One region of the Rhodoferax potami genome, then DNA from elsewhere that is predicted to be linked to it. Evidence: predicted binding sites of a transcription regulator. Region 1 holds the regulator's gene; the other holds the start of a gene.
The links. Region 1 encodes LexA, which represses DNA repair genes until DNA is damaged. Its sites were predicted from a motif close to ACTGTATNNNNATACAGT; they were not measured.

Region 1 (14,682 bases):
TGCTCCAGCGTCCGATTTGTCGCTCGAAGTAATTACCCGGCTTTCCGTACGCGGCCAAGCCGCGCTCTTGAAATTTGACAGTGTGCAGGGCAGAAATCACCCGGTTCATTTCGTCGTAAATGTCGGACCGCTCGCTGGGTTTCATTCCCGGTAAGGACTGGTCCCACATGACCCGGCCCTGCATGAACTCCATGACATAAAAGGCTCTACCGATGATGCTCTCGTCTTCGCACAGACAAATCATCTCGGGGACGGGAACTTCACTACCCCGTAGTCCCTGCATCACGGCGAACTCGCGCTCTATGGCATGGGCGGAGGGTAGGAGTTTGGCTACCGGTCCCGGTTTAGCCCGCATAACATAGCTTCGCGCGGGCGTGATTAGCTTGTAGGTCGGGTTCGATTGCCCGCCTTTGAACATCTCCACGCGCAGGGGGCCTTGGTAGCCACCCACGTGGCCTATCAGCCACTGTTCCAGCGCAGCTTCGTCGATGGCATGGGCTGCCCCCACGCTTCGGGTTCCCACAAATTGGTCAAATTGGGTCATGGTGGATGGCTCCCTTCGGGCTATAGGTCGGATTCAATGATGCGCATCAGTGCGGCGCGGTCGCGAATAACCAAGCCGCCCGGTTCAATGCGAATCGCTTCTTCACGCTCCATGGCCTTGAGTTCCTGGTTGACGCGCTGACGGGATGCCCCAAGCAATTGGGCCAACTCTTCTTGCGCCAGTTGCAGGCCAATTCGAACTTCGCTGCCATCGCTCAACGAGGGAACTCCGTAGCTTCGCACGAGGTGTAAAAGCTGTTTGGCAAGGCGAGCGCGGAGTGGCAGGGTGTTGAGGTCTTCCACGAGACCGTAGAGTTGGCGGATGCGGCGGGCATGCAGGCGAAGCATGGCCTCATATAGCTCGACATGGCTTGCCAATATCTTCTTGAAATCCGCTTTGGCGACGCACAGTACGGTGCTGTCTCCATGGGCATAGGCATCATGCGTGCGGCGGTCGCCATCAAAAATAGCAACGTCACCAAACCAGATGCCTGGCTCTACGTAGGTGAGCGTTATTTGCTTTCCGGAAATGGATGTGGAGCTGACCCGCACCGCGCCTTTGGCGCATGCAATCCACTCTTCGGGTGGCTCACCGCGCGCTGCGATCAGATCCCCATCGCGGTAGCGCTTTACATAGGCACACCGCAAAATATCATGCTTGAGCGAAGGCGAGAGGCTCGAAAACCACCGGCCTGCATTGATGGCAGATCGTTCTTCAATTGTAAGAATGGGTTCGTCCATAAGGTGTCTTGAGTGGGCAGGGGAGCGAATGCCGAGGATCAGATTGTCGTTTGTCATTGCGCTAGCCGGAGGAGCGGTTGTCTCCTGTGTGTCTGGCGACTCAGCTGGTGGGGGCGGGCCTCAGTCGTTTGTATGACTTGTGCGAGAATCATTTGTAACAATGAAATCTGTTTTCAAAATTAAAAGCTGTGCGCTCGGCGCCATGTTGCTTGTGGCATCGCTGGGCTCCGAGGCTCTGACGTTGGGCCGCGCGAGTGGTACAGCGCTGATTTCGCAGCCATTCAATTTGTCAATTTCAGTTTCGGCGGCCGCTGATGAAGACGTCAGCGACGTCTGCTTTGAGGCCGATGTTTTCTATGGCGAAAACAAGGTTGAGCAAAGCAGGGTAACTCTGGTCTCCGAGGAGCCTGCTGCGGGCCGCACATGGCAGGTGCGCATTGGGGCGCGTTTGCCTGTAGATGAGCCTGTCGTGACGGTCTACTTGCGCTCAGTATGTAGCGCCAAGACATCACGCCGCTATGTATTGCTCTCGGACATAGTGAGCGACACCGCCAAAGTGGTCGCTGCACAAGTGACGCCGGTTGTCCCCCCCGCTTTAAACCGACCAGGAGCGCTCGCTTCCATCCCGGATGCGGATAGCGTCAGATCAGTTCCGAGCAGAGAAAAAAAGACAGAAAGCCCTGCAAAGGCGCCACGAACGTCGCCGTCTGTTCGAGCCAAACAGGTGTTCGAGCCTCCTGTTGTAAAGAGCAAACCGCGATTGAAATTAGCACCCTTGGATCTCACGGTGGAGCGTGATCCCGTGCTCGTCTCTTCGCAGGAGCTATTAAGCACATCCACTGAAGATGCCCAAAAGCGGGGTGAGGCGGTGGCTCTGTGGCGCGCCCTAAATCTGACGCCTGAAGATATCCTGAAGGACGCGGCGCGCTTGAAAAGCATGGAGGCTGACATTCTCAGTCTGCGCAACGCATCTGGGGAAAACCAAAAACAGATGCAAGATTTGGTGATGCGAATCGAGCGAGCCGAGAGTGAAAAATACACTAACCCGGTGGTGATTGGACTCTCTGGCCTGTTGCTTCTTTTGTTGGCAGGGGGAGGATGGTTTTTCCGCCGGCAGGCACAGCGAGCGAACGCCGGTAGTGCATGGTGGAGCGGCAGCGGTACGACTGAGGTTATTCCAGAAACGGTGGAGGTGTCCCCGTCCTTCCTGCAATCCTTGTCGGAACAAGAGCGTGCCGAGTCCAATTTGCCAAAGAGCGAAGGCCAGGCATCTCAGGGCGCTGTCAGCAGCGTCGATATTGATCTAGACATTGGGGCTCACCCCTCTGCCTCCAGCGAGCCTGTGAGTTCTTATGGTCAGAAAGACCAAACATCTGCTTATGCGGATTCTCGTGATTTCTCGGTCAGTATGCCGTCCAGTCTCCGGGCGGTGAACAGCCATGAAATGATCGATGTTCGTCAGCAGGCGGAGTTTTTCATGGCTCTGGGGCAGTATGAGGAGGCCATCTCCCTGTTGGAGGGGCACGTCAATGACTCCATTGGGCTGAACCCCATGGTTCATATCGACCTGCTGAAAATATTCCACACCTTGAGCCGCAAGGACAAGTTCGATCACTATCGGCGGGAATTCAATGCGGTGTTTACAGGCTATGTGCCCGAGTACCAGTCATTTAATCAGGGCGAAGGCAGTTTAGAAAATTTCCCGGAAATTTGTGATCAGCTTGTAAAGCTCTGGCCGTCGAAAGAGGCACTGTCCCTCATCGAGTCTTACCTCGTACGCACGTCTGGTTCAAAGTCTGATATGCGGTTTGAGCTGGAAGCCTTCAAAGAACTATTGCTCTTGCATGCTGTCTGCAATCGCTTGGTGCATGCGCTGGATGGCGCTCCACTGTCATTCAGCGCGAACAGGTTGTCGTCCGAAAATGCGTTCGAAGTCCCCACGGGCCCGGGCCCCGTTTCTTCCGGCATCCCCTCGGCGTATCAATCGGGCAACTCTGTAGATTTCGAGCTCGACATCACAGAAGACTCTCAGAAGGCAGCTCCTTCAGAGGTCGACAACTTGATCGACTTTGATCTGCCTCCGCTGGACAGTAAAAAAACCAGTCTGTGATTTCCCTCTCCCGGTCGTGAGGGGTGGTATCTAGCGTCGGACTTGAAGGGCGCCCGGGTTGACGATATTGCTGGGTGTGCCTTTGATGTAGTTGATGACATTGTCAAAAGCCGCACTGAAATACATTTCGTAGCTGTCTTGCTCCACATACCCGATGTGGGGGGTACAGATGCAGTTTTCCAGACGAAGCAAGGCGTGGCCCTGAAGAATGGGTTCCGCTTCAAAAACATCGACCGCCGCCAGGCCGGGACGTCCTCGATTCAGCGCACCAATGAGCGCATCAGTTTCAATCAGCTCAGCCCTTGAGGTGTTCACAAACAGTGCGGTGGGTTTCATGTTCGCCAAGTCTGACGCTGTGACGATGTTCCGAGTCGCATCAGATAGCCGGAGGTGAATAGACAAGACGTCGCTGCTGGCAAAGAACGACTCTTTATCTGGTGCAGCTGCGTAACCATTTTGAACAGCCTTGTCTCGAGACTCTTGGCTTCCCCAGACGCTCACTTGCATTCCAAACGCTTTGCCGAAGTCGGCGACCAGTTGGCCGATTCGCCCGTAGCCCCAAATTCCCAAGGTCTTGCCGCGCAATACGTTTCCGAGCCCAAAGTTCGGCGGCATCGATCCGGCCTTGAGCCCCGATTGTTGCCACGCGCCATGTTTGAGGTTACCGATGTACTGAGGCAGGCGCCGCATCGAGGCCATGATCAAGGCCCAAGTCAACTCGGCAGGGGCAACGGGCGAGCCTAAACCCTCGCATACAGCGATGCCTCTCTCAGTGCAAGCTTGGACATCGATGTGCGCGCCTACGCGGCCCGTTTGGGCAATGAGCTTCAGCCTAGGCAGTTTCTCCACCAGGGCACGCGTGATCTGGGTGCGTTCTCTCACCAGAACAATGACATCCGCATCCTTGAGGCGTACTGAGAGCTGGCCAATTCCTTTGACGGTGTTGGTGTAAACCTTTGCTTGATAGGCATCCAGCTTGGCAGCGCAATCCAATTTGCGAACCGCATCTTGGTAATCGTCAAGAATCACAATGTTCATACCCAACATTGTGCCTTGTTGACACGCCACCAAGTCGCTCGGCTGAACGTGTAATCTATGGAGCTTCAGCGGCTGCAAGCCGATCTAGTTCGGCGCACACGTCTGCCATGCGTCCCGAAATCACCATTCTTCCGACGTGCGCTGTTGGTTGACCTTGCTCGACCAATCGCACGATCCGCAATGGTCTGGTTTGTACTGGTTTTGGGGCCCTGGCGCACGCTACGGTTGCGGTGGATGCTATCGAATTGATAGCGTTGGCAACCTTGGATGACGCCGCGAAGGGGCGTCTTGTGCGGGTAATGCAGTGTGACGTGGAAGGGGCAGAAAACCAGTGATTCGGAGCCCATTGGCTCAGGAGACTGAGTGCAAGCGTGCTAATGGTCATACGGTGCTCCTGTTCACATCAACATCGTGTTACGAATCAGGCCAACGGCAAGACCTTCGACTTCGAAAGGCTCACCAGGCTCCACCACGATGGTCTGGTAATCCGGGTTCTCTGCATGCAACTCGATCAGGTGCTTGTTGCGGCGAAAGCGCTTGACGGTGACTTCTTCGCCCAAGCGGGCCACGATGATCTGACCATTTTTTGCATCTTTGGTCGCCTGGACCGCCAGTAGGTCCCCATCCATGATGCCGGCATCGCGCATCGACATACCGCGCACTTTCAGCAAGTAATCCGGTTGCCGCTGAAAGAGGCTGTTTTCTACGTAATAGGTTTGGTCCACGTGTTCCTGCGCCAGGATCGGTGAGCCTGCGGCAACGCGCCCGACCAAGGGCAGGGCTAGCTGGGTCAGACCAGGTAAGGGGAGAGAGAACTGCTTGATGCGTGACTCTTGGATAGACCGTAGGGCGTCGCTTTTGAGGCGAATCCCGCGGGAGGTGCCGCTCACCAGCTCGATCACCCCTTTGCGGGCCAAGGCTTGCAGATGCTCTTCCGCTGCGTTGGCAGACTTGAAGCCCAATTCACTGGCGATTTCTGCCCGTGTGGGTGGCGCGCCTGTACGCGCAATGGCACTTTGAATCAGATCAAAAATCTGTTGTTGCCGGGCTGTGAGTTTAGGACTTTCGAGCATACTGACTCCTTGGTAACTGTAGAGGCTGTGTGTGCATACACACTGTTTTCTTATCCAGTAACTGTATTTTCAACCAGTTTTTTGAATTTGGCAAGGGCAGTGGAAATGGCAACAAAGCGAGTCGTTTTTTTGGGAACAGGTGGAACGATTGCAGGGCGGGCCGGCAATGCGGCCGATAACGTGGGGTACCGCGCCGGTGAGGTTCCTGTGGCAGATATCTTGGCTGCGATTGCCGGTATGCCTGAGCGACTCCAAGGGGCCGCGTTGGGCAGCGAACAGATTGCGCAAGTCGATAGCAAGGATATGGACTGGAGTGTTTGGCAATCACTGGTCCATGCTTGCCATCGCAACCTTCAAGACGAAGAGGTGGCGGGCATTGTCATTACCCATGGCACCGATACGATCGAGGAGACGGCGTACTTTTTGCAACTCGCGCTGGCCAATTGCCTTAATGGCAAGCCCGTGGTGCTGACGTGTGCCATGCGCCCGGCCAGCGCCTTGACACCCGATGGGCCGCAGAACGTCTTGGATGCGGTGTCTGTCGCCCTTCATCCCGCGGCCAGGGGGGTGATGGTCGTGTGTGCGGGAGCTGTGCATGCGGCCCAACACGTACAAAAAGCGCACACCTACCGCGTCGATGCCTTTGATTCAGGCGATGCAGGTCCCCTGGGATGGGTGGAGGAGGGCGCCGTACGTTGGACTTTCGCGTCTGATACTTCGTCCAGCATGCTGGCTCAGCGTTTGCCTGAGTGGGTTGATGCCACTCCCCCCCGAGTGGAGGTGGTGATGAACTACGCAGGTGCCGGCGCGCACGTGATCCAAGCGGTGCTGAATGCCCGTGACAGCGATCCAGTGCCCTTGGCAGGCTTGGTGGTGGCGGGAACTGGTAACGGAACCGTGAACGAGGCCCTACAGGCCGCTCTGGTGCGCGCTGCAGGTTTAGGCGTGCAGGTTGTGCTAGCCAGTCGATGTGCGAGGGGGGGCGTGGTGCGCAGCGAAGCGCCGGGCACTGGCTTGCGCGTCTACCCAGGGCTCTCTGCGGTGAAGGCGCGCGTGCAATTAATGTGCGACTTACTGGCGTAAAAAAAGCCGCTGAAGCGGCTTTTTCGTGAGGTTTGCGGCCCTTATTTGGACAATGCTTCCAGCACCCGTGAGGTGATGTCGGACACATCGCCCATTCCGCTGATGGCACGGTAGCGGGGCGCGGTAGCGGGCTCGTTCTGCGCCCAGGTTGAGTAGTACTCCACCAGTGGACGGGTTTGGGCGCTGTAGACCTCCAGGCGCTTTTTGACTGTTTCTTCCTTGTCATCGTCCCGTTGGATCAGGGGCTCGCCGGTGACATCGTCCTGGCCTTCGGCTTTGGGCGGATTGAACTTCACGTGGTAGGTGCGTCCGGAGGCGGGGTGCGAGCGGCGACCGCTCATGCGCTCAATGATGGCCTCGAACGGTACGTCGATCTCCACCACATAGTCCAAAGCAACGCCCGCGGCCTTCATGGCATCTGCCTGGGGGATGGTCCGTGGGAATCCGTCAAACAAGAAGCCGTTGGCGCAATCGGGCTGGGTCAGGCGCTCTTTCACCAGGTTGATGATGAGCTCGTCGCTGACCAGTCCGCCGGATGCCATGACCGCTTGGGCTTGCAGGCCCAAGGGTGTGCCGGCCTTCACGGCAGCACGCAGCATGTCGCCGGTGGAAATTTGGGGAATTCCGTACTTTTGGCAGATGAAAGTCGCTTGCGTACCTTTACCAGCGCCTGGTGCGCCCAACAGAATCAGTCTCATGAATACCTCGGATTGAAAGAAAAGCCAGCGCGTCTCCGTGGGCGCTTGCTTCAGCGCGCTTTTTATGGACGGGCGATTAGCCTTGGAGAATATCACGCCCTAACCGGTGCGGAACTTACAGCGCGCCACAGTATCAGGCGGTCAGTTGGCGAGGATGATGCGTCTCACGCGTTCAAGGTCTTCCGGGGTGTCAACACCGGGGCCTGGCGCTGTCTGGCTGACATGCACCGCGATGCGGTGACCATGCCACATGGCGCGGAGCTGCTCCAGGGCCTCGGTGACCTCTATGGGGGCTTGCGGCAGGGAAGGGAAGGTCCGCAAGAAGCCTACCCGGTAAGAGTAGATTCCGACGTGGCGCAGCGGCGCCGGGTCGGGCAATGTGTGGATGCCTTGGGCAAATCCATCCCGCCACCAGGCGATAGGTGCGCGGCTGAAGTACATTGCCAATCCGGCGGCATCGGTGACCACTTTGACCACATTGGGGTTCGTAAAGTCCGCCACTTCTTGGATGGGATGTGCGGCGGTGCCCATCGTGGCAACTGGGTGGGTTTCCAGCAGGCTCGCAACCGCAGACACCAGCGAGGTGTCAATCAGGGGCTCATCTCCTTGCACATTGACCACAATATCGTCATCCGCCAGACCCAAGAGGCTGCAGGCTTCTGCGAGACGGTCACTGCCCGAGGGGTGGTCCACTCGGGTGAGCAGGCACTCTATGCCATGCGCTTGGCAGGCACTCAGGATGCTGGCGTCGTCAGCCGCAACGACCACGCGCACGTCGGCCGATAACCCGGCCTTTACCCTTTCCGCAACGCGGACCACCATCGGTAGCCCGCCGATGTCTACCAAGGGTTTGTTGGGCAGACGGGTGGAAGCCAGACGCGCCGGGATCAGCACTGTGTAGACCATATCACCCCTCCAGTTCTGCGTCGCTCAATACCCGAGCTTCGTTCTCCAGCAACACCGGAATGCCGTCCCGCACGGGGTAGGCAAGGCGAGCGCTCCGGGAAATCAGCTCTTGCTTATCGCGGTCGAATTCGAGGGGCCCTTTGGTGACGGGGCAAACCAGTAGTTCAATGAGTCGTGTGTCCATGGGGGAATGATACCGAGGCGTGGGTCATGTCTTGGAGCGCTGTGTCCAGCGCAGCCAGAAAATCAGGAGGCAGGGTTTGAATCAGCGGGACTGACCATGCGTCCGGCCAGTGCTGCCAGAGTTTGGTGGCGTCTTTTTCTGTGCAAATAAGCACTTTACCCCCGTATTCATTGCGCGAGCAGCTATGAAAATCATAGTGATCCGGCAGAGCGTCGGTACTTGCCAGCGTGAGCCCTTGGGCGCGCAGCATGCTGAAAAAAATCTCGGGTTGTGCAATGCCTGCCACCGCATGCAACGGCAGCTGACTGTGCTGTAGCGTAGTCAGGGGCATTGTCTGCCCGGCGGCGTTGATGGCCGTGGTCGCCAAAGACCGCTGGGCCAAAAAACCCGGCAGGGTGTTGGTGCCGGTATGGAGCGTCAATGTCCGGCTCTCGGCTTGACCTGCAGTAGCTACCAGCGCGCGTGGCCAGGCTTGGCGTAGCGGGCCCGCTGGCAACAGGCCACCGTTTCCGAGGCCGCGGGCATCAAATACGCAGATCTCGATATCCCGGCGCAGGCGGTAATGCTGCAATCCGTCGTCACACACGATGTGGGTTGTGCCGGGGTACAGGTCGAGCAAGCGGCGCCCGGCCGCCACGCGATCGCGGCCCACCACCACTGGCACGCCGCTTTTGCGGTGCATCAGCAAAGGCTCGTCGCCCACGAGCGCGGCCGGGCTGTCTTGGGTGACAGGCGTTGGCTCCTGATGGCTTCCGCCATAGCCCCGCGAAACAATGCCGGGCCGGTGCCCTTGCGCCAGCAGGTGGGCTACCACTCCGAGCACGGTGGGGGTTTTGCCTGCGCCACCCACAATCACGTTACCCACCACGATCACCGGGACGGGCAGCGCGCTGCTCTGGAGCAGTCCTGCGCGGTAGGCGGCGCGTTGCAGGCCCGTGAGAGCGCCATAAATCAGGGAGATAGGGGTCAGGGCCCCACGCACCCATCCACCGGAAACCCAGGCCCGGGTGATGGCCGCCTGGACTGCGGGCAGCATGGTTTATTTGCCACCGTTTCCGGAGGACTGGGTCGCGAAGGTGATTTGATTCATTCCCGAGCGGCGGGCGGCTTCCATGACAGTCACCACGGCTTGGTGCCGTGCACTTGCATCTGCACTGATGATGATGACGGTGTCTTTGCCCGCCTTTGCATTCTCGATGAGGGCCATGGAGAGGGCCTCTGTGCTGCGGCCTGCTACCACCTGTTTGTTGATGCTGTAGGCGCCATCTGCGCTGACCGCTACGATCAGTTCTTTGGGGTAATCGCGCTGCGCATCCGCATCCGCGACCGGCAGCTTGAGTTGGAGCTCGGTGAACTTGCTGTAGGTGGTCGACAACATCAAGAAAATAAGGATCACCAACAACACGTCAATGAAGGGGATCAGGTTGATCTCAGGCTCTTCCTGATGGCGGCGCCGGAAGTTCATGGATGCGTCCTTCTTCACTTGCGCAGTGCTTTGAGGTGGCGCACCAGATGCTCAGAGCTCAGCTCTAGTGTCAGCAGATAGGCGTCGACCCGGCCCCGGAAGTAGCGCCAAAAAATCAAAGCGGGGATGGCGACCACCAAGCCGAAGGCCGTGTTGTACAGCGCAATAGAGATGCCGTGGGCCAGTTGTGCCGGGTTGCCTCCGCCTGTGCTGCCGGGGGCTTGGGAGCCAAAGATTTCAATCATGCCGACCACGGTGCCAAACAAGCCCAACATGGGCGCGGCTGAGGCGATGGTGCCCAATGCGCTTAAGTATTGTTCGAGCCGTTGGGCAACCAGGCGACCGCTGCCTTCCATCGTGGCGCGAAGATCATCTTCGGTGCAATGCGGGTTTGCGTTCACAGCACGCAGTCCGGAGGCCAAAACCTGCCCCAGCGCAGAGTTCTTTTCGAGCTGCGCAACCACATCGGGGCCGGGGACCGTGCTTTTGGTCACGCTCAAGACTTCATCCAGCAGGCGGGGTGGCGCCACTTTGGCGGTCTTGAGGCTGATAAACCGCTCAATAACAATGGCCAGAGCCACAATGGAGCATGCAATCAGGGGCCAGATGGGCCAGCCGGCGGCTTGGATGATGGAAAACAAATGCAGATCTCCGCGCAGTTAAAAAGCTGGGGGATTATGGCCCACTGCCGGTTACCCAGTGGCGCGCGGGCGTCTCTGGAATCGTTTCAAACCGTTAGCCCCGCGTGGGGCGTTTGCAAGAGGCATACTCCGCCCCAAAGGATTTGAAACCGCATGATTTCCCCGCAATTTTTGGCAGTGTTTGCAGCATTGCAAGCCGGACAGCCCCATGATCAACCATGACGAGGCAGCGCCCCGCGTCTGGCGGGTAGACGCGCTCTGCCGTGCGCTGGCAGACACCCTGAATGCCCGTTTCAACCCCGTGCGGGTGACTGGCGAGCTGTCTGGCTTTTCCAAGGCTGCTAGCGGCCATTGTTACTTTTCGCTCAAAGACCAAGATGCCCAGATCCGGTGTGCCATGTTTAAGCGCGCGGCCTCTCAGCTGGACTTTGCTCCCCGTGACGGCGAGTTGGTGGAGGTGTCGGGGCGCTTGGATATTTATGGCCCGCGCGGAGATCTGCAGCTGATTGTGGAGAGCATGCGCAAGCAAGGGCAGGGCAATCTATTTGAAGAGTTTGTTCGTCTCAAAAATCGGCTTGAATCCCGCGGCCTCTTTGCGCAGGAGCGCAAAAGAGCGCTTCCCCTGATGCCCCGCGGAATAGGCCTGATTACGTCTTTGGGGGCGGCTGCACTGCATGATGTTGCCACTGCGCTGCGCCGCCGTGTGCCGCACATTCCAGTGGTGCTGGCTCCTGCTTCGGTACAGGGTGGTAATGCGCCGGCCGAGCTCATCCGCGCTTTGCAAGCCTTGTTGGCCCGCTCCGCTGACATGGATGGCGCAGGCACCCCCTTGGATGTGATTTTGTTGGTGCGCGGCGGCGGTTCTATGGAGGACCTGTGGGCATTCAATGACGAGGCACTGGCCATTGCGTTGAGTGAGTCGCCGATTCCGGTAGTGTCTGGCGTCGGGCATGAGACCGACTTCACGATTGCAGATTTTGTGGCGGATGTTCGCGCCCCGACGCCTACCGCCGCTGCTGAATTGGTAGCGACAACCACTACAACCTGCTTGGCTGCTATCGATTTGATGCAAGAGCGTTTGAGTGCCGCTGTCCAGCGTCAGTTGGATACCCAGGCGCAGCGCTTGGACCGCGTTGCCACCAGAGCTGGTCGCCCATCTGGGGTGGTGGTCGGGCACTCACTGCGGCTGCATCAGGTTGCGCATCAGCTCCAGGTGGCTCAACAAGCCCACTTGCTGGAGGCCCGCCGCCAGCACGAGGCATCGGCGCTTAAATTTTCAGATGGGGTTCACACCTTGGGGCGGCAAGCGCATGAGCGCTTGGATCAATCCGCCCTGAGACTTCGGCTACTTGACCCCACTTTGGTGCTGCAACGGGGCTACGCTTGGCTTGCGGATGCCCAAGGCGCCACGGTGATCTCGGTTCGACAAGCCGGGCCCGGGGATGTGATTACGGCCACCCTCGCAGACGGTACGGTTGATATGGCCGTACACGCAGTCCACGAAAATTAGTTTCTACAATAAGTTTTGTTAACAACCCACCCACTACGAGGATCTCATGGAACATACCCTGCCCGCGCTGCCCTACGCCATTGATGCATTGGCCCCTGCATACTCCCAGGAAACTCTGGAGTTTCACCATGGCAAGCATCACAACGCTTATGTGGTGAACCTGAACAACCTGCAAAAGGGCACAGAGTTCGAGAGCATGACGCTCGAAGAAATCATCAAAAAGTCTAGCGGTGGGGTGTACAACAACGCAGCCCAGATCTGGAACCACACCTTTTTCTGGAACTGCATGAAGCCACAAGGCGGCGGCGAGCCGACTGGTGCTTTGGCTGATGCCATCAATGCGAAATGGGGTTCTTACGCGGCCTTCAAGGAAGCCTTCGTCAAGTCGGCAGTCGGCAACTTTGGTTCCGGATGGACATGGTTGGTCAAGAAGGCTGACGGTTCCGTCGACATCGTCAACACCGGCGCTGCAGGTACCCCTTTGACAACCGCTGACAAGGCTTTGTTGACCGTGGACGTGTGGGAGCACGCGTACTACATCGACTACCGCAACATGCGCCCCAAGTTCGTGGAAACCTTCCTCGATAAATTGGTGAACTGGGATTTCGCTGCAGCGAACTTCGCCTGAGTTTTGGTGCAATAAAAAGGCTCGGCGGGCAACCTCCGGGCCTTTTTTTATGCGTTTGCTGCACTGCACCTATAAAAATATTTCCTTGAAGTGGTTTTAAATTTCATATTGCGGTAATGCATTGCGAAAAATGCATTTCGGGTCAGACCACTGAAAGCACAATTACGCACTATCCGGAGACCGCTGCCTGTGCGTGAAACAGTTCTGCGTCAACAACACCTCATTTTTGGAGATAAGCGATGAGTACCCAGCAACCGACGATTATTTACACACTGACCGACGAAGCCCCCCGTTTGGCCACTGCTTCGTTCCTGCCTTTGATCCGCACATTCACTGCGCCTGCAGGCATCAACGTAGTGGAGTCGGATATTTCGGTGGCTGCGCGTGTTTTGGGCGAGTTTTCTGACTTCCTCACAGAAGACCAAAAGGTCCCCAATACCTTGGCTGAACTGGGTAAAAAGACGCTTCAAGCGGACGCCAACATCATCAAGCTACCCAACATCAGCGCCTCGGTAGGCCAGCTGGTCGCCTGTATCAAAGAGCTGCAGAGCAAAGGCTACGCGATCCCTGACTACCCCGAGACTCCCAAAACTGACGAAGAGAAGGCGATTCGCGTCCGTTACTCCAAGTGCACAGGTAGCGCGGTCAACCCGGTTTTGCGCGAAGGCAACTCGGATCGTCGTGCACCCAAGGCGGTGAAGGAATACGCCCGCAAGAACCCGCACAGCATGGCTGAGTGGAGCCAAGCCTCTCGCTCACATGTGTCTCACATGCATGCCGGCGACTTCTACCATGGCGAAAAGTCCATCACATTGGACCGTGCGCGTGATGTCAAGATGGAGTTGATCACCAAGAGCGGCCAGACGCTGGTGCTCAAGCCCAAGGTTTCTTTGCTCGACCGCGAAGTGATCGACAGCATGTTCATGAGCAAAAAGGCCTTGCTGGAGTTCTACGAGAAGGAAATTGAAGACGCTCGCAAAACGGGTGTGATGTTCTCCCTGCACGTCAAGGCCACCATGATGAAGGTGTCGCACCCTATCGTGTTCGGTCACTGCGTCAAAATTTTCTACAAAGACGCGTTTGCAAAGCACGGTGCATTGTTCAAGGAATTGGGCGTCAACGTGAACAACGGCATGGCTGATCTGTACGGCAAGATCGCGACATTGCCCCAGTCCAAACAAGACGAGATCAAGCGTGACCTGCACGCCTGCCATGAGCACCGCCCTGAGCTGGCCATGGTGGATTCCGCCAAGGGGATTACCAATTTCCACTCACCCAACGACATCATTGTGGATGCGTCCATGCCCGCCATGATCCGTAACGGCGGCAAGATGTGGGATGCCAACGGCCGTTTGAAAGACGTGAAGGCGGTGATGCCTGAGTCCACTTTTGCCCGCATTTACCAGGAGATGATCAACTTCTGCAAATGGCACGGCAACTTTGACCCCAAGACCATGGGCACCGTGCCCAACGTGGGTTTGATGGCTCAGCAGGCCGAGGAATACGGATCGCACGACAAGACCTTCGAAATTTCCGAAGACGGCGTTGCGAACATTACTGACTTGGCCACAGGTGAAGTGCTGTTGAGCCAGAATGTGGAAGCGGGTGACATCTGGCGCATGTGCCAGGTCAAGGATGCCGCGATTCGCGATTGGGTGAAGCTGGCAGTTAACCGCGCCCGCAACTCTGGAATGCCAGTTGTGTTCTGGCTCGACGCTTATCGCCCCCACGAGGCGCAGCTGATCACCAAAGTCAAAATGTACTTGCACGAGCATGACACCACAGGCTTGGATATCCAGATCATGAGCCAGGTGCGCGCCATGCGCTACACCTTGGAGCGCGTGATTCGCGGTCAAGACACGATTAGCGCTACGGGCAACATCCTGCGCGACTACCTGACGGACTTGTTCCCGATCATGGAACTCGGCACCTCTGCCAAGATGCTGTCCATTGTGCCTTTGATGGCCGGTGGTGGCATGTACGAAACCGGTGCCGGCGGCTCTGCCCCGAAGCACGTCCAACAGCTGGTGGAGGAGAACCACTTGCGTTGGGATTCGTTGGG
Region 2 (14,682 bases), 2.2 Mb from region 1:
CCGTTCACCAGCGTGGCGGACTCGACCCACGCGCGCTCGAACACGTGCGCCAAGGGCAGGTAAGACAACATGCGGTTGCGGGTGTTGGTGCCAATGCGCGCCTGGGTGTCGTTGTTGATGCCTTCAGCCGCGGCGGTGATGCGCTCAAAGCTGTGCATCACGCCCTTGGGCTGTCCGGTCGAGCCGGAGGTGTACATCAAGATGGCGATGTCCTTACCGCCACGGGCGGGTTGGCCGGTCAGGGGTTTGGTGCGGCCGGTGATGGCATCCCACGCCTCATAGGTGTTCTTCGGGGCCAGCGGGAAAGCAATGATCGGCATGCCAGCAGGAATGCCGGGCTGCTGCTGGTCAAAGGTGTCGAGCTTGCCGACGAACAGCAGGCTGGCCTCGCTGTGCTCCAGCACATAGCGCACGGTGTCCGCGGTCTCGGTCGGGAAAATGGCAACCGTGGTGCAACCGGCCATCCAGATGGCGAGCTCCGCCATGATGAAATGGGCACAGTTCTTGGACAGGATGGCGACGCGTGCACCGGGCTCCAGGTTCTGCGCCTTCAAGTGCGCGGCCATGCGGCGTGCCTGGTCGAGGGTTTGTTTCCAGGTGTAGTCCACCACCTGCCCGCCACCGACCGGTTGGGTCATGAAGATCTGATCGGCGTGCGTGGTTTCGTGGCTGTAAACGTAGTCCAGCATGAGTTTGGCTTGGGCCATTTTTGTCTCCTCGTTATGGTTTGTTCGCACCATTGTCTGGTCTTTTGAGTGCAAAAGAGAGCTTTATGTGACCAAGTCCCCCTGGAATAGAGGGGGGCTACTATTTGTGGGTCAATTTAGTCGAGCATTGGTTGGCGCTTTTTGTCCTCTGCTTGTCGTGTATCGTGGTTTCGCGCATATTTAACGGCGGGTAGCATTGGATTACTGTTCAACCAAAGGTGTCCTTCCATGTCCTCCGTATCTACCCTGAAGCCCGCGCTCATCATCATTGATGTGCAGCAATCTTTCACCCAAATGCCCTTTTGGCAGCAGGGCATTCCGGGCCCCTTTGAGGCTGCTTTGCTGCGTCTGGAAGCCGGTTGCCGCGCGGCGGGTGCGCCGGTGGTACACATCTTTCATGTGGGGCTGGCCGGACCATTCCGCGAAGACTCCGGGTTTGTGAAGCCCTTGCCCTGGTTGCCCGGCAACCCGGATGTGCGGTTTGACAAACACACCCACAACGCCTTTACCGATACCGGGCTGGACTTGTGGCTGCGCCGCCAAGGGGTGGGCAAGCTCCTCATCTCCGGCATCCGGACCGAGCAATGTTGCGAAACCACGGCCCGTGTGGGCTCGGACCTGGGCTACGCCGTGGACTTTGTGTCTGAAGCCACCTTGACCTTCCCCATGACCCACGCCCGCAGTGGGCGCACCTTTAGCGCTGAAGACATCACCACCCGCACCGAGTTGGTTTTGCAAGACCGGTTTGCGCGTATCGTGGATGTCGATACCTGTCTCGCCGGTCTGCCATCTGCCCACTAAATCGTCGCCCTGAGGTCGAACCCGCCATGCTCCAACTCCGCCCCAACTGCGAATGCTGCAACACCGATTTGCTGCCCGCCGCCCTGAATGCCCGGATCTGCTCGTTTGAATGCACATTTTGTGCGGACTGTACAGACACCAAGCTGCAAGGCATCTGCCCCAATTGCGGGGGCGAGCTGGTGCGCCGCCCGGTGCGCCCGGCCGCCAAACTGGCCAATAACCCGCCCTCCGCTGAGCGGGTGTTCAAGCCGCAGGGATGCGCGTCCCAAGCGGACTCGGCGGCATCCGCATGAGCGCGGCCTTGCCCATGCGCCCCAAAGACTTGGGGCTGGCGTTGTTGGTCATTCTGGTGTGGGGGGTGAACTTTGCCGTCATCAAGGTGGGGGTGGTCGGGGTGCCGCCCTTGTTGCTGGGGGCCTTGCGCTTTGCGCTGGCCGCGTTCCCGGCGCTGCTGTTTGTGAAGCCGCCCAAGGTGCCCCTGCGCTGGTACCTGGCCTATGGCCTCACCATTTCGGTGGGGCAGTTTGCATTTCTGTTCACCGCGATTCATGTGGGCATGCCATCGGGCTTGGCGTCGCTGGTGCTGCAGTCGCAATCGTTTTTCACCCTGTTGCTGGCGGCCTGGTGGCTCAAAGAACGTTGGCAGGCCAACCAAATGGCCGGGCTGTTACTGGCCGCCTGCGGCTTGGTGCTGATTGGCAGCGCAGCAGGGCCGGTAGGGGCTGGCGTGTCCATGCCGCTGTTGGGCTTTTTGCTCACGGTGGCAGCAGCTGTCATGTGGGCCTGCGGCAATATCGTGACCCGCACCGTCAGCCGCTACGGCCCGATGAACCAGCTGGCTTTTGTGGTGTGGGCGAGCCTGGTGCCGACGCTGCCGTTTCTGGCGCTCTCCTTGGTGATGGAAGGGCCTGACGCCATCGCCACGGCCTTGCAGAATATCGGCTGGAGCACCTTCGCGGCCATCGCCTATTTGGCTTGGGCGGCCACTTTGCTGGGCTACGGTTTGTGGACGCACCTGATGTCCCGCTACGCCACCAACCGGGTGGCGCCGTTTACCTTGCTGGTGCCGGTGGTTGGCTTGACCACGGGTTGGGTGGTGTTCGGCGAGGCCCTGCGGCCGGTGCACTTTGCCGGTGGTGCGCTGTTGATGGCGGGGCTGCTGCTCAATGTGTTCGGCGCGCCGCTCTTGGCGCCGTGGGTGGCGCGTTGGCAGCGCAGCCGGTCTGAGTGATGCACGCCCCATGACAGCTGTCACACCGCTCCACATTTACCTGGTGCTCACGCCCAATGTGCTGATGCTGGACTACGCCGGTCCGGCCGAGGCGCTGCGCATGGCGCGTGACATGGGTGCACCGATCGCGCTGCACGCGTGCGGCCCGCAGGGCGATATTCCTACGTCCCTGAACACCGGCCTGACCGGCCTGGAGGCACTACCGAGCGCCTTGCCCGAGCGCAGCCTGGTGCTGGTGGTGGGCAACAGCAACGAGGCGGTGGACTACGCCACCGACGCCGCACGCACCGTAGTGCACTGGCTGCAGGCCTTGCCGCTGGGCACCCGCTTGGCGAGCATTTGCTCCGGAGCGTTGTTACTGGCGCAAGCCGGCTGCCTGGACGGCCGGCACTGCACCACCCACCACACCCTGATTGCCGACTTGCAGGCCCTGGCCCCGCGCGCGCAGGTGGTGTCAGACCGTATTTTTGTGGACGACGGCGAGGTGTTGACCAGTGCGGGCATTACCACCGGCATAGACCTCGCGCTGTACTTGATCGAGCAAGAGGCAGGGGCTGAACTGGCCGCTCGCGTAGCACGTCGTTTGGTGATGTACCAGCGCCGCGGCACCCACGACCCGCAGGTTTCACCTTGGCTGGCGCACCGCAACCACATGCACCCTGCAGTGCACCGCGCGCAAGACGCGGTGGCCCGCGAGCCGCAGCGCAACTGGACCCTGGCAGGGCTGGCGGATGTGGCTTGCGTGAGCCCGCGCCATTTGACCCGCTTGTTTGCGCAGCATGCCGGCATCAGCGTGGTGGTGTACCAGCAGCAGTTGCGTATTGCCCGCGCCAAACAACTGCTTGCCCAGCATGGTTGGCCGGTCGAGCGGGTGGCCGAGGCGTGTGGCTTTGCCTCCGCGCGCGACCTGCGCCGGGTGTGGCGCAAATACGAGCCCGGTTCGCCGGCCAGCGCCCGCGCGACCGATTGAAGACCGTTCGGCAGCGAACCGACATGCCACACCGCACCTTCTAACCTGCCTCGATGCGGTGTCTTGCCGCACGTCCATGGCAGGAGAAATGCAATGTTGAAACACAAAGTGGCGCTGGTAACCGGTGCTGCGTCTGGCATAGGCCGTTCGGTGGCCTTGTTGTTGGCGCGTGAGGGTGCCCGTGTCGTGGTGTCTGATGTGCAGTTGGACGCAGGTGCCGACACCGTAGCCTTGGTCCGCGCGCAAGGTGGCGAGGCCATTTTTGTGGCCGCCGATGTAGGCAAGCCCGCCGAGGCGCAGGCCTTGGTTGGGCGTGCGGTGGTGCATTACGGCCGGCTGGATATTGCGGTCAACAATGCCGGCATTGCCGGCCCCACCGCGCCCACGGCCGACTACCCGCTGGACGGCTGGGCCCGCGTGCTCAACATCAACCTCAGTGGCGTGTTTTACGGCATGCAGGCCCAGATTGAAGCCATGCTCAAGCATGGTGGCGGCTCCATCGTCAACATGGCCTCGGTGCTGGGCGCGGTGGGCTTTAGCGGCTCGGTAGCCTACACCGCCGCCAAGCACGGCGTGGTGGGGCTGACCCAGGTAGCTGCATTGGAGTACAGCGCGCAAGGTGTGCGAGTGAATGCGGTGGGCCCGGGCTTCATTGAAACGCCCATGGTCAGCAAGCTCTCCGAAGACCCCGCCACCCGCGCCATGCTGGTGGCGGCCCACGCTGCCGGCCGTTTGGGGCGGCCTGCCGAGGTGGCCGAGCTGGTGGTGTGGCTGGCCTCAGACCGCGCCTCGTTCGTCACCGGGGCGTATTACCCGGTGGATGGCGGCTATCTCGCCCGGTAGTCGGTTATTGGCTGGCGAAGAGGTTGCGCTCGATGATCTTTTGGATATCGCCGCGCGCATAGCCCTGCCGGATGACTTCGTTAAACCCTCGTAGCCACTCGCCCATTTGCATGGTTTTGGGGAAGGCCAGGTAGTTCGGGTCGCGGCGCAGTGGCACCGGCAGCACCACAAAGTTCTTCCACTGGCTTTTTGGTATTTTGTGGAGGCGCAGGGTTTCTTGAAACCCGGCCTTGCCCACATTGAAGAGTGCGCAGTCAATCCGCCCGGCGGCAAGTTTGCTCAGGCGGTTGCGCGCGCCGTTGTCCCCCTCGATTGAGAACACGCCGTCTTGGTGCGCGCGGTCAAAGGCACTGCCAAAACTGGCGCCCCGCACCGTGCCCAAAGTTTTGCCCTGCAGATCGCTCAGGCTCTGGTAGTTGAACTCGTGGCCCTTGCGCACCACGATCACTACCTCGTCATAAAACAAAGGCTCGGAGTAATCAAACACCTCATCGCGCCGCCATGTCCAGGAAATGCCCAGCAAGCCCCCCTGGCCTGATGCCGACGCCATATAAGCCCTGGCCCACGGGTACAAACTCAGCTCGAAGCGGTGTTGCGTCATCTGCTTGTCCACGTAGTTCAAGATGTCAATCAGCACGCCGCGCTGCTCACCCTCGTGCACAAACATCTTGGGGGGCGAGCCATCGCCACTGAAGACCGGAATCACAGGCGCTGTCGCATGGGCACTGCCGGCCAGGCTGAGCGCCAGCATGCAAAGCCTCACCATGAATGCGAACCAGCGTTTCAAAGCAATCCTTTTTTGCGATTTTGTCTAGTAAGTGAACTAATGTTGCGGCCGCAAGTATGCAGGTTTTTGAAAACGCTTTCCACGTCGTCGCCTTGCCCCGTGTTTCAATAGCGAGCTGTACCTGTTTGCTGCACTCCATGACCCCCGAAGCCCAAAAACTCTGGCGCGCCCCGCAATGGGCGTTTTCCATCCTGCTCGCCTTGCTGGGCATGTTGGGGCCGTTCTCCATTGATACGTATCTGCCTGCATTTGCCGGCATCAGCCAGTCGCTGGGGGCCACGCCGGTGCAGATGCAGCAAACGCTGTCGGCCTATCTGTTCGGCTTTGCCTTCATGGCGCTGTTCCACGGCTCCATTTCAGACAGCTTCGGCCGGCGCCCGGTGGTGCTGTGGGGGCTGGCAGCGTTCACTATTGCCTCGGTCGGGTGTGCGCTGTCGCAAACCATCGGCCAGCTCATCTTCTTCAGGGCCATGCAGGGCTTGTGCACCGGCGCGGGCATTGTGATTTCACGCGCGGTCATTCGTGATGTGTATCCACCCTCGCAGGCGCAAAAGGTCATGAGCCAGGTCACCATCTTCTTCGGGGTGGCGCCTGCCATTGCTCCGATGGTGGGGGGCTGGCTGCTGATTCATGCCAGCTGGCACGGCATCTTCTGGTTCCTGGCCGCGGTGGGCGTGGCGCTGTGGATGTCTAACTACTTTTTGTTGCCCGAGACCTTGCCACCCGCGCAGCGCCAGCACTTTCATGTCAAAAACCTGTTGGCCGGGTATTGGAAGCTGGGCTCCGACCCGCGCTTCTTGTTGCTGGCGCTGGCCAGCGGCATTCCGTTCAACGGCATGTTTTTGTATGTGCTGAGTGCGCCGGTGTTTCTGGGTGAGCACCTGGGGTTGCAGCCCCAGCAGTTTTTCTGGTTTTTTGTGCTCACCATCAGCGGCATCATGGGCGGCGCGTTTGTCAGCGGCCGGGTGGCCGGCAAGATTGCGCCCAAGCGCCAGATCCGCAACGGCTTTCTCATCATGCTCGCCATCGGGGTGATCAACCTTGTTGCCAACCTGCTGTTCAAGGCACATGTGAGCTGGGCGCTGTTCCCCATCGCCATTTTTGCTTTCGGCTGGGCGCTCATGGTGCCGGTGGTGACCTTGCTGGTGCTGGACTTGCACCCGGACCGTCGGGGCATGGCGTCTAGCCTGCAGATGTTTGTGGGCTCTACGGCCAATGGCATCGTGGCCGGGGTGGTGTCGCCGCTGGTCATGCACTCCACCATCGGCTTGGCTACTGCCTCGGTGCTGATGATGTGTGTGGGCCTGTGCTCTTGGGTGTTCATTCGCAGCCGCTGGCCCGAGATCGGACGGCGCGTGGAGGAGTTGTGATGCGAGCGCTGTGTGGTTTGCTGCTTGCCAGCGCAGTGCTGGTGTTGGCGGGCTGTTCGAGTGCGCCTACGACCCCTTCATCGCCCGCAGCAGTACCCCAGCCGGCTGCCCGCTTGACGTTGGATCAGGCCAACGACGTTACCGTCATGGCCATAGGCTTGGTGGGCACGCCCTATCGCTACGGCGGCAACACGCCCGCTAGCGGGTTTGATTGCAGCGGCCTGATTGGCTATGTGTACCAACAGCGCGCCGGTGTCGTAGCGCCTCGCACTACCGGCGGCCTGATCGATTGGGGCACCAGCATCCCCGCACCCAGCTTGCGCACCGGTGACCTGGTGGTATTTGCCCAAAACGGCCGCGCAAACCATGCCGGCATCTACGTGGGCGAAGGCCGCTTTGTGCACGCGCCGTCTACCGGTGGCACCGTGCGGCTGGATCGGTTGAATTCGTCGTACTGGGCTAAGCAGCAGGTGAGTTACCGGCGGCCTTGAGCGGCGTGACTAATCTTTGAGTTGTGCTCCAACCCATCTTTGCCCCAAAAAGCCTTGGTCTGTCAGGTTGCAAACCTGGGCTATTGCGCGTCTGAGCTGGGTTGATTTTGGGTTTTCGATATCGGTAGGAATCGATAAGAAAGAGTTTGCGAGACTTGCTGGTTCAAATGAGGCAACAAATAGCGCTTCACCTCCGGCGTTTGTGACGAGCTCAACGACATTTTTAGGAAACTTTCCTGGTTCGATGTAAGCACGTACAGAACTAAAACGCTCGAGCGCATATACGGTGCGCTTGGTAGTCAAGAAGGCGGACACCGTTTAGACCGCTATCTCACCCGTGCTCACACTTATTTTTAGCCGACGTTGGCTCTGAACGAACTTTGACCAGAAGGCTATGAATGGGGGACTGGAGGCCGCAGCGAGGACCGCCAGTTCTTTAAGGCCAACGCTTTGTACGGCAAATATGGAAAAAAACGTCAACAACGGGAGCGTCAAGAGCACGTATGCCGAGGTGTACGAAACATCGCCTTGAACGTCTATTTCAGACATCAAACTTCCTGTTGCTGCGCATGCCTTTTTTCAAAAGCCCCGCCATGAAAAGCAATGCAAGGGCAAAGCAAGCTGTGAAAATTCCGAGAATCTGTGCCTGCCATGTCGGAGGAAATGCACGCTACATCCAATCTCCCATTTCGTAGAGCCAAGGAGCAGTAGTGCTCCTGTGATTCGGAGTGAGGGGCGTATGGATGAGTCGGGTGGATATATCGATGGCATGTGCTCATGATTTTGGACGACATCGCAGGGTACGCATATCCCTCAAACGGGTGAATTGATTTCACTCCCCCACCTTCATCCCTTCCCCAATCACAAAAAACTGCCCACCTGCCACGTAGTGCAGCGTGCGCAAATCATCGGGTGCCTTGTCGAATTCCCAGTGTCCGTTGTTGAACACGCGGCTGTCCGCCCAGGCGTGGGTTACTTCGCCGATGAACAGGTCGTAGGTTTGCTGGTTGTGTGGCTCGGGCAGCACTTTGCACAGCAACCAGCCCACGCAGCCCTGCACCAGTGGCACGTCACTATCCGGTGGCGCAAATGTGTGAATGCCGTGGCGTTGCAGTTTGTCAGGCATGGTGCGTGCGCTGTCGGTGCCCACCCCTAGTGTGGCTTGCGCCAGAGTGCGGGCCGGGATGTTGAGTGCAAACCAGCCGCTACCGTCCACCAGCGCACGGGTGCGGGTGGCCTTGTCGATGGCCACTGTCACCTTGGGCGGTTGGAAGTCCAGCGGCATGGACCAAGCGGCGGCCATCACGTTGTGTTCGCCTGCGTGCGCGGATGACACCAACACCGTGGGGCCATGGTTGAGCAGGCGGTACGCCTTGTCCAGCGGGACGGGGGAGCAGAAGTCGGGCAGGGTGTTCATAGGGGTGTGTGGTTACGCCAATGCCTGCGCTAGATTCACCCGCGCACGGGCCTCTAGCGTGGCGTGGAAGTGGTCAGTGCCGTAGATGCGTGGGCGGGCTGCGAAGGAAAGCAGCACCTCTTTGCGCTTGGTGCGGAACAGGTCCTCGGGTACGAAGGCGTATTCCTTGCGGATCTGTTGCTCATATTGCGCAAAGCGCTGCGCGTCGGCACCGAGGATGGATAGGTCTATATCCACCAGCAACTGCGCATCGCCTGCGGCGGGCGCGCTGGTGTGGCGGGTGGCCATAACCAACTCGTAGACGCGCTCTGCCACTTCTGCCTGCACACCAGCGGTGGTGAGCGCCTGCCGTGCCCAAGCGGCACTTTGTTCCTCGTTGTCACTGCCATGCACGTCATACACCGCGTCGTGAAACCAGAGTGCCAGCGCCACCTCAGCAGGCCGCTGCGCCAGATGCCGCACCACTTCAAACCCGTGTAAGCACTCGGCCAGATGCTGGGTGCTGTGGTAATGCCGCTGCGGCTCGGCGTAGGCGGCCAGCAGTGCGCCGCATAGCTCGGTGCCGTCGGTGCGCGCGCCGGCATCGTGCCAGGCAGATGCAAACAGGGGTTTCAGGGCGGCCAAAGACGGTGCGGTGTTCATGGCAGGCACTCTAGCAAAACCGGCCACCCCGCCAGCGCCCGCCGGGCCTGCAAACCCTGTTCTTGATTTTGATAGCAGAGGGCTTTTCCATATACTGTTTAAAAATACAGTAAATTATTGAAGCCCTTGCCATGACTAGCGCTGCGCGCCATTCCCATCTTGCTGACACGGCCTTGGCCTCCGGTGTGCCGGACCCGCAGGACATCCACGCCGGTGTCTGGCACGCGCACACCTTGGCCACGCCCACAGAGGCGGTGCAGGCCACGGGCGATGCGCTCTTGGACGCACATTTGCCCGGCGGCGGCTGGCCGGTGGGCGCCTTGGTGGAGTTGCTGCAGCCTGCCGGCGCGCACAGCGAGTGGCGCCTGCTGCTGCCCGCGCTGGCAGCGTGCGGGCGCGGCCCGGTGGTGATGGTGGGGCCGCCGCAGCTGCCGTTTGCACCGGCGCTCTCTCGGCTGGGCCTGCGCTCAGGGCGGCTGCTGTCGGTGCTGGCGTCTACCACTGCAGGAGAGGGCGCGCGCGTCAAAGATGAAGCGAGCGGACGTCTCTGGGCTACCGAGCAGGTGCTGCGCTGCGCCGAGGTGGATGCTGTGCTGGCCTGGTTGCCGCAGGCCCGGGGCGACCAGCTCCGTCGCCTGCACTTGGCAGCTGCCGAGCACCACAAGCTGCTCTTTGTGATGCGGCCAGACCGGGCGCGCAGTGACGCGTCGCCCGCCGTGCTGCGCCTCCTCGTGCAGCCGATGGCCAGCGCCCGGCATCCGCTGCAAGGGTTGTTGCTGGACGGGTTGGAGGTCGACATCCTCAAGCGGCGCGGACCGCCCTTGGCCGAGCCCTTGCACTTGCAGGCCCGCAGCCAGCAATTAGGCCTGCTGCTGGCCGCCAGCCGTGCCTTGACACAGGGCATGGAGCAAGAGCGCGCTTCAGTGTGGGGCATGTTGTCTGACACGCCGCTGGATGCACAGGCCACGCGCGCCGCTTTTCAGCAGCAGGCGCTGGGGGGCGCGCAGAGCCAAGCACTGCCGTGGCCACCGCTGCCTCCCGCGCAGGGCGAGTTGGCTGTGGCGGCGCACGGAGCGGCCGATGCGGTTGGGTATGTGGATGTGGAGACAGGCCATGCACTGGATCGCGCTGCGGCCGTCGCCTGATGCAGCGGCCGCCCCGACCGAGCCTGCGCTGGTGGATACCCCCACCGCGCTGGCATGGTGGGCGCTGCGCTTCACGCCGCTGGTGGCCCGCGTGGGCGATGTACTGGTGCTGGAGGTATCGGCCAGCGAGCGCCTGTTCGGCGGGCGCACAGCGTTGCTGCGGCAACTTTTAGAGCCAAATAAGCCTGTAGCGCTCGCGGAATATGCGCAAGGTGCTACATCTTTAATAGCGCTGGCGGCGCTGCAGGTGCACGCCTGTCGGGTGGGGCAGGCCGCGCCGGTGCGTGCGGTGCTGCCCGATGCCCTGCCGGTGCACACCCTAGCCGCGGCCCACGCGCACCTGCCCACGCTGGCCCGCCTGGGCGTGCGCACCTGGGGGCAGCTGCGGGCCTTGCCGCGCGGCGGTGTGGTGCGGCGCTTTGGTGCCGAGGTGGTGGATGCGCTGGACCGCGCCTACGGCCAGCGCCCTGAGGTCTACCCTTGGCTCACGCTGCCCGATGTGTTTGATGCCCCCCTGGAGCTGGCGGCGAGTGTGGATTCGGCGCCGGCCTTGCTGTTCGGCGCGCGCCGCCTGCTGGCGCAACTGCTGGTGTGGCTGCGCGCCCGCCAGGCCGGGGTGCTGGCGCTGGAGCTGCTGTGGGAGCTAGACGTGCGCCGCGCCAACACCCGCCATGTGGACGCCCACCACCAGGGCGGCCAGCAAGGTCGCCTGGAGTTGCGCACCGCCGAGGCCACGCAGGACATGAGCCACCTGCAACGCATTCTGGGTGAGCAGCTGGCCCGCGTGACGTTGCCCGCGCCGGTGTTGTACCTGCGCCTGCGCAGCCTGCAGACCCAGCCGCTGGGCGGCGAGAGCCACAGCCTGCTGCCCGAAGACGTGCGCAAGGGCGACAGCCTGCACCAGACCTTGGAGCGCCTGGCCGCCCGGCTGGGCGCGCACAGCGTGCAGTGCGCCACCCCGCAGGCCGACCACCGGCCCGAGCGCATGCAACGCTGGCAGCCGTGGCGGGCAGATATGGCGCGCAAAGAAAACCCATCTGCTATGAAATCAGGAGCTGCTCGCGCACATTCCATGAGCGCTAGAGGCCTAAAAGACTCTGAACTAGAGAGCGCGGTGCTGCCCACTGCCGACCTGTACCCCACTTGGCTGCTGCCGGTGCCGCAGCGCTTGGTGGTGCGCCAAAGCGTTCCCCACTATCACGGCGAACTCACGCTACTGGCCGGCCCGCAGCGCCTGGAAACGGGTTGGCTCGAAGGCGAGCCCGCTTTGCGCGACTACTACATGGCCCGCAGCCCGCAGGCGGGGCTGGTGTGGGTGTACCGCGAGCGGCTGGCGGCGCACACTGAGGCTGCCTCTGGGCCTTCAGACCCGGACGCGCTGGCGTGGTTTCTGCACGGCCTGTTTGCCTGAGCGCGCGGCTCAGCCCCGGTACACATGCCAGCCATCAAAGTCGCCTTTGCTGAGTGGCAGGCCGTGCTGGCGCAGCAGCGCATAGACCATGCTGAGGTGGAAAAAGAAGTTGGGCAGCGCGTACTGCTGCAAAAAGGTGCTGTCATCCAGCGCCACGGTCGTCTCGCCGGCCGGGTCGTGAATGGTACGTTCAGCGGCAGTAGCTCCGCTTCCGGGGTACCTCGCAGTGTGCGGCGGCCTTGGCTAACAAGCCTTGCAGCTGATCCAAGTAGCGGGCGAATACCGGCACGCTGGCGTCAAATAAAAAATGGGGCGACATGCGCGGAATCCTACTCTCGGCTCCGGGAATGAAAAAGGGCCCCTCAGGGCCCTTGTTTTTAGCGTATCAACCGTTTTCAGGCTTTGCGCTTGCGCATTGCGGCACCGACCAGTCCCAAGCCCGCCAAGAGCAGGGCATAAGTTTCTGGCTCCGGAACAGCACTTACGGGCAAGCTTTGGGAGAGCAAGTCGCCCATTTTCTTCTTGTCGCCCAAGCTGTCCAGGAATTGGACCTTGATGTGTGGTGTGTCAAACACCAAAGGTGCAGCAGCGGCGGCGGTGAAGTCGATGCGCCATGTCATGTTGCTTGTCAGCGCCAAGGGGGTCGCAAAAGAAAAACAGGCGCCCTTAGTGCCGCCGGTTGTACAGCCCAAGTTGGCCGCTACACCAGCAGTTACGGAGCCGAAGCTCGGTGCAGTGACACCGGGGCCGCTGATGAGTTTGCCGGAAAGGACTTCGGTGCCCAAGCCCTTGATTTCAAACGCCTTCAAGAAGCTCGCGCCGCTCCAGTCGCCAGTGGCGTGATTGGAATTGAGGATAGAGAACTCCAGCGTATCGGCATCAACCGCCTGAGACGCGAAGGTCACGCCTTGGAAAGTCAAAGAGCTGGCGGCTTGTGCGCCGAACGACAGCAAGCCGAAAACGACGGCGATTGCTTTGGTGTGGATGTTCTTCATAAAAAGATCTTAACAATTTGTAACTGCCTGTATTTTTACAAATTACGCCATTTGGCGCACTAGTCCGAATGGATGCGTGGCGGAAAGTGTGAACAATCGCATGATTCGCGTTTTTCACTACTTTCTGGCCCATGAACTTGCCCACCCACCAACTCACCATGACCGTGCTCATGTCGCCTGACATGGCCAACTTCTCCGGCAATGTGCACGGCGGCGCCATCCTCAAGCTGCTCGACCAGGTGGCCTATGCCTGTGCCAGCCGCTATGCCTCGCGCTATGTGGTGACGCTGAGTGTGGACCGGGTGCTGTTTTTGCAGGCCATCCATGTGGGGGAGCTGGTGACCTTTCTGGCCAGCGTGAACTACACCGGCAAGTCGTCCATGGAAGTGGGCATCAAGGTGATTGCCGAGAATATCCGCACCCAGGAGGTGCGCCATGTGAACAGCTGTTTCTTCACCATGGTGGCGGTGGACGACCACGGCAAGGCCGCGCCGGTGCCTGCGCTGCAGCCCGAAACTGACGACGAAAAGCGCCGCTTCGAGGCAGCCCAGATGCGCAAAGCCCTGCGCCAAGAACTCGAAGAAAAATTCCGCAAGACCACCCGCCAGCCCGGCACGGTCTAAGTCTTTTGTAGCCTGGGCTCAGCCGTCCGTACTGAGCGCATCCGCGCTGTGGTGCGGCACCCGCAGCAGGCCGTCCGCCCCTGGAATGGCTTCAATGCTGATCACCGGCGTGCTGCTTTGCACCGTGCCGAAGATGGTGGCAAAAGCCACGTCGGCCGCATCGCGCCCGGTGGCAAAGCGCACCAGGCCCATGGGGATGGCGGTGCCTGAGGGGTCAAACAAATACCAACGGTCGCCCACATAGGCTTCCACATAGGCATGGAAGTCGGTCGGCCCCAGCGCGGGGTCGGCCCCGTAGTCGATGCCGGTCGTAAACCGGGCCGGCACATTGGCTGCGCGGCACAGTGCAATCATCAGGTGCGCAAAGTCGCGGCACACCCCCACATGGCTTTGCAAGGTGTCCAGCGCCGAGGTGTTGCTGTTGGAGGTGTTGGGGCTGAAGGCGGTGTGTTGCAGCACCCAGTCGCGAATGGCCTGCACCCGGCTGTAGCCCTGCCAGCGCTGGCCGAACTCCTGCTGGGCAAACTGCAGCAGCAAATCCGACTGGCAGTAGCGGCTGGGGTACAGGTAGGGCAGCACGTTGGTAGGCAGGCGGCTCACCGGCACTTCTGCGATGGTGGCGGGTGCAGCCACCCAATGGTCCAGATCCACCGTAGCCGCATAGGCCACTTGCAGCATGCCGGGCAGGGCGCTGGTACGCAGGACGCGGTTGGTGGAGGGCGGGCTGCTCTCCAGGGTGTAGGCCAGGGGCTGGCTGAAGTGCAGCGACTCGGACACCACCCGCTGGCGCGGCGTGAAGGCCGCGTGCAGGTGGAATACAAAGTCGCCACCCGGGGGCTGCACTTGGTAGTGCAGCTGGATGGCAAGGCGGAGGCGGATCATCCCCCCTTCTACAGGTTTGGCGCGCTTTTGTCTGTGCGCCGCCCTGCAAGGGGGTGTGCTTTCAGGTGCCGGGCAGGCGCAGGGGCTGGTCTTCGAACTCGGTGTTCAGCACCACGGTGCTGGTGGTGCGCGCCACGCCTGGGATGGCTTTGATCTGTAGCAGCACCGCCTCCAGGTCGCGGGCATGCGGGGTACGCACCTTGGCCAGCAGGTCGTATTCACCTGCCACACTGTGCAGCTCCTGCACCGAGGGCAGCTCGCGCAGGCGGGGTGCAATGTCGCGGCAGTGGGCACCGCCATCGTTGCGAATCGCCACAAACGCGGTGAAGTTCAGCCCCACGGTGTGCGGATCCACGCTGATCGAGAA

Region 2: a site for LexA is predicted at 9,353-9,370, ahead of imuA (translesion DNA synthesis-associated protein ImuA). Genes of this name have one in related genera too.

What each region holds. Positions count from the first base shown of each region.
Region 1 covers NZ_JAVBIK010000001.1:380,643-395,324, reverse strand. The annotation lists gene RAE19_RS01910 (phosphotransferase) at 1-544, opposite strand, end outside; gene RAE19_RS01905 (Crp/Fnr family transcriptional regulator) at 565-1,284, opposite strand; gene RAE19_RS01900 (type IV pilus assembly protein FimV) at 1,445-3,394, shown strand; gene RAE19_RS01895 (D-2-hydroxyacid dehydrogenase family protein) at 3,425-4,432, opposite strand; gene lexA (transcriptional repressor LexA) at 4,831-5,505, opposite strand; gene RAE19_RS01885 (asparaginase) at 5,611-6,588, shown strand; gene adk (adenylate kinase) at 6,630-7,286, opposite strand; gene kdsB (3-deoxy-manno-octulosonate cytidylyltransferase) at 7,428-8,192, opposite strand; gene RAE19_RS01870 (Trm112 family protein) at 8,194-8,376, opposite strand; gene lpxK (tetraacyldisaccharide 4'-kinase) at 8,357-9,412, opposite strand; gene RAE19_RS01860 (ExbD/TolR family protein) at 9,416-9,841, opposite strand; gene RAE19_RS01855 (MotA/TolQ/ExbB proton channel family protein) at 9,856-10,482, opposite strand; gene xseA (exodeoxyribonuclease VII large subunit) at 10,691-11,992, shown strand; gene RAE19_RS01845 (superoxide dismutase) at 12,039-12,620, shown strand; gene RAE19_RS01840 (NADP-dependent isocitrate dehydrogenase) at 12,860-14,682, shown strand, end outside.
Region 2 covers NZ_JAVBIK010000001.1:2,604,003-2,618,684, forward strand. The annotation lists gene RAE19_RS12500 (AMP-binding protein) at 1-707, opposite strand, end outside; gene RAE19_RS12505 (isochorismatase family protein) at 936-1,508, shown strand; gene RAE19_RS12510 (DUF1272 domain-containing protein) at 1,535-1,801, shown strand; gene RAE19_RS12515 (EamA family transporter) at 1,816-2,739, shown strand; gene RAE19_RS12520 (GlxA family transcriptional regulator) at 2,750-3,709, shown strand; gene RAE19_RS12525 (SDR family NAD(P)-dependent oxidoreductase) at 3,803-4,552, shown strand; gene RAE19_RS12530 (substrate-binding periplasmic protein) at 4,557-5,339, opposite strand; gene RAE19_RS12535 (multidrug effflux MFS transporter) at 5,477-6,709, shown strand; gene RAE19_RS12540 (C40 family peptidase) at 6,709-7,200, shown strand; gene RAE19_RS12545 (hypothetical protein) at 7,210-7,503, opposite strand; gene RAE19_RS12550 (flavin reductase family protein) at 8,033-8,617, opposite strand; gene RAE19_RS12555 (HD domain-containing protein) at 8,630-9,259, opposite strand; gene imuA (translesion DNA synthesis-associated protein ImuA) at 9,391-10,404, shown strand; gene RAE19_RS12565 (Y-family DNA polymerase) at 10,373-11,815, shown strand; gene RAE19_RS12570 (DUF1993 family protein) at 11,825-11,971, opposite strand; gene RAE19_RS12575 (hypothetical protein) at 12,006-12,134, opposite strand; gene RAE19_RS12580 (PEPxxWA-CTERM sorting domain-containing protein) at 12,211-12,810, opposite strand; gene RAE19_RS12585 (acyl-CoA thioesterase) at 12,942-13,433, shown strand; gene RAE19_RS12590 (transglutaminase-like domain-containing protein) at 13,452-14,315, opposite strand; gene RAE19_RS12595 (Lrp/AsnC family transcriptional regulator) at 14,377-14,682, opposite strand, start outside.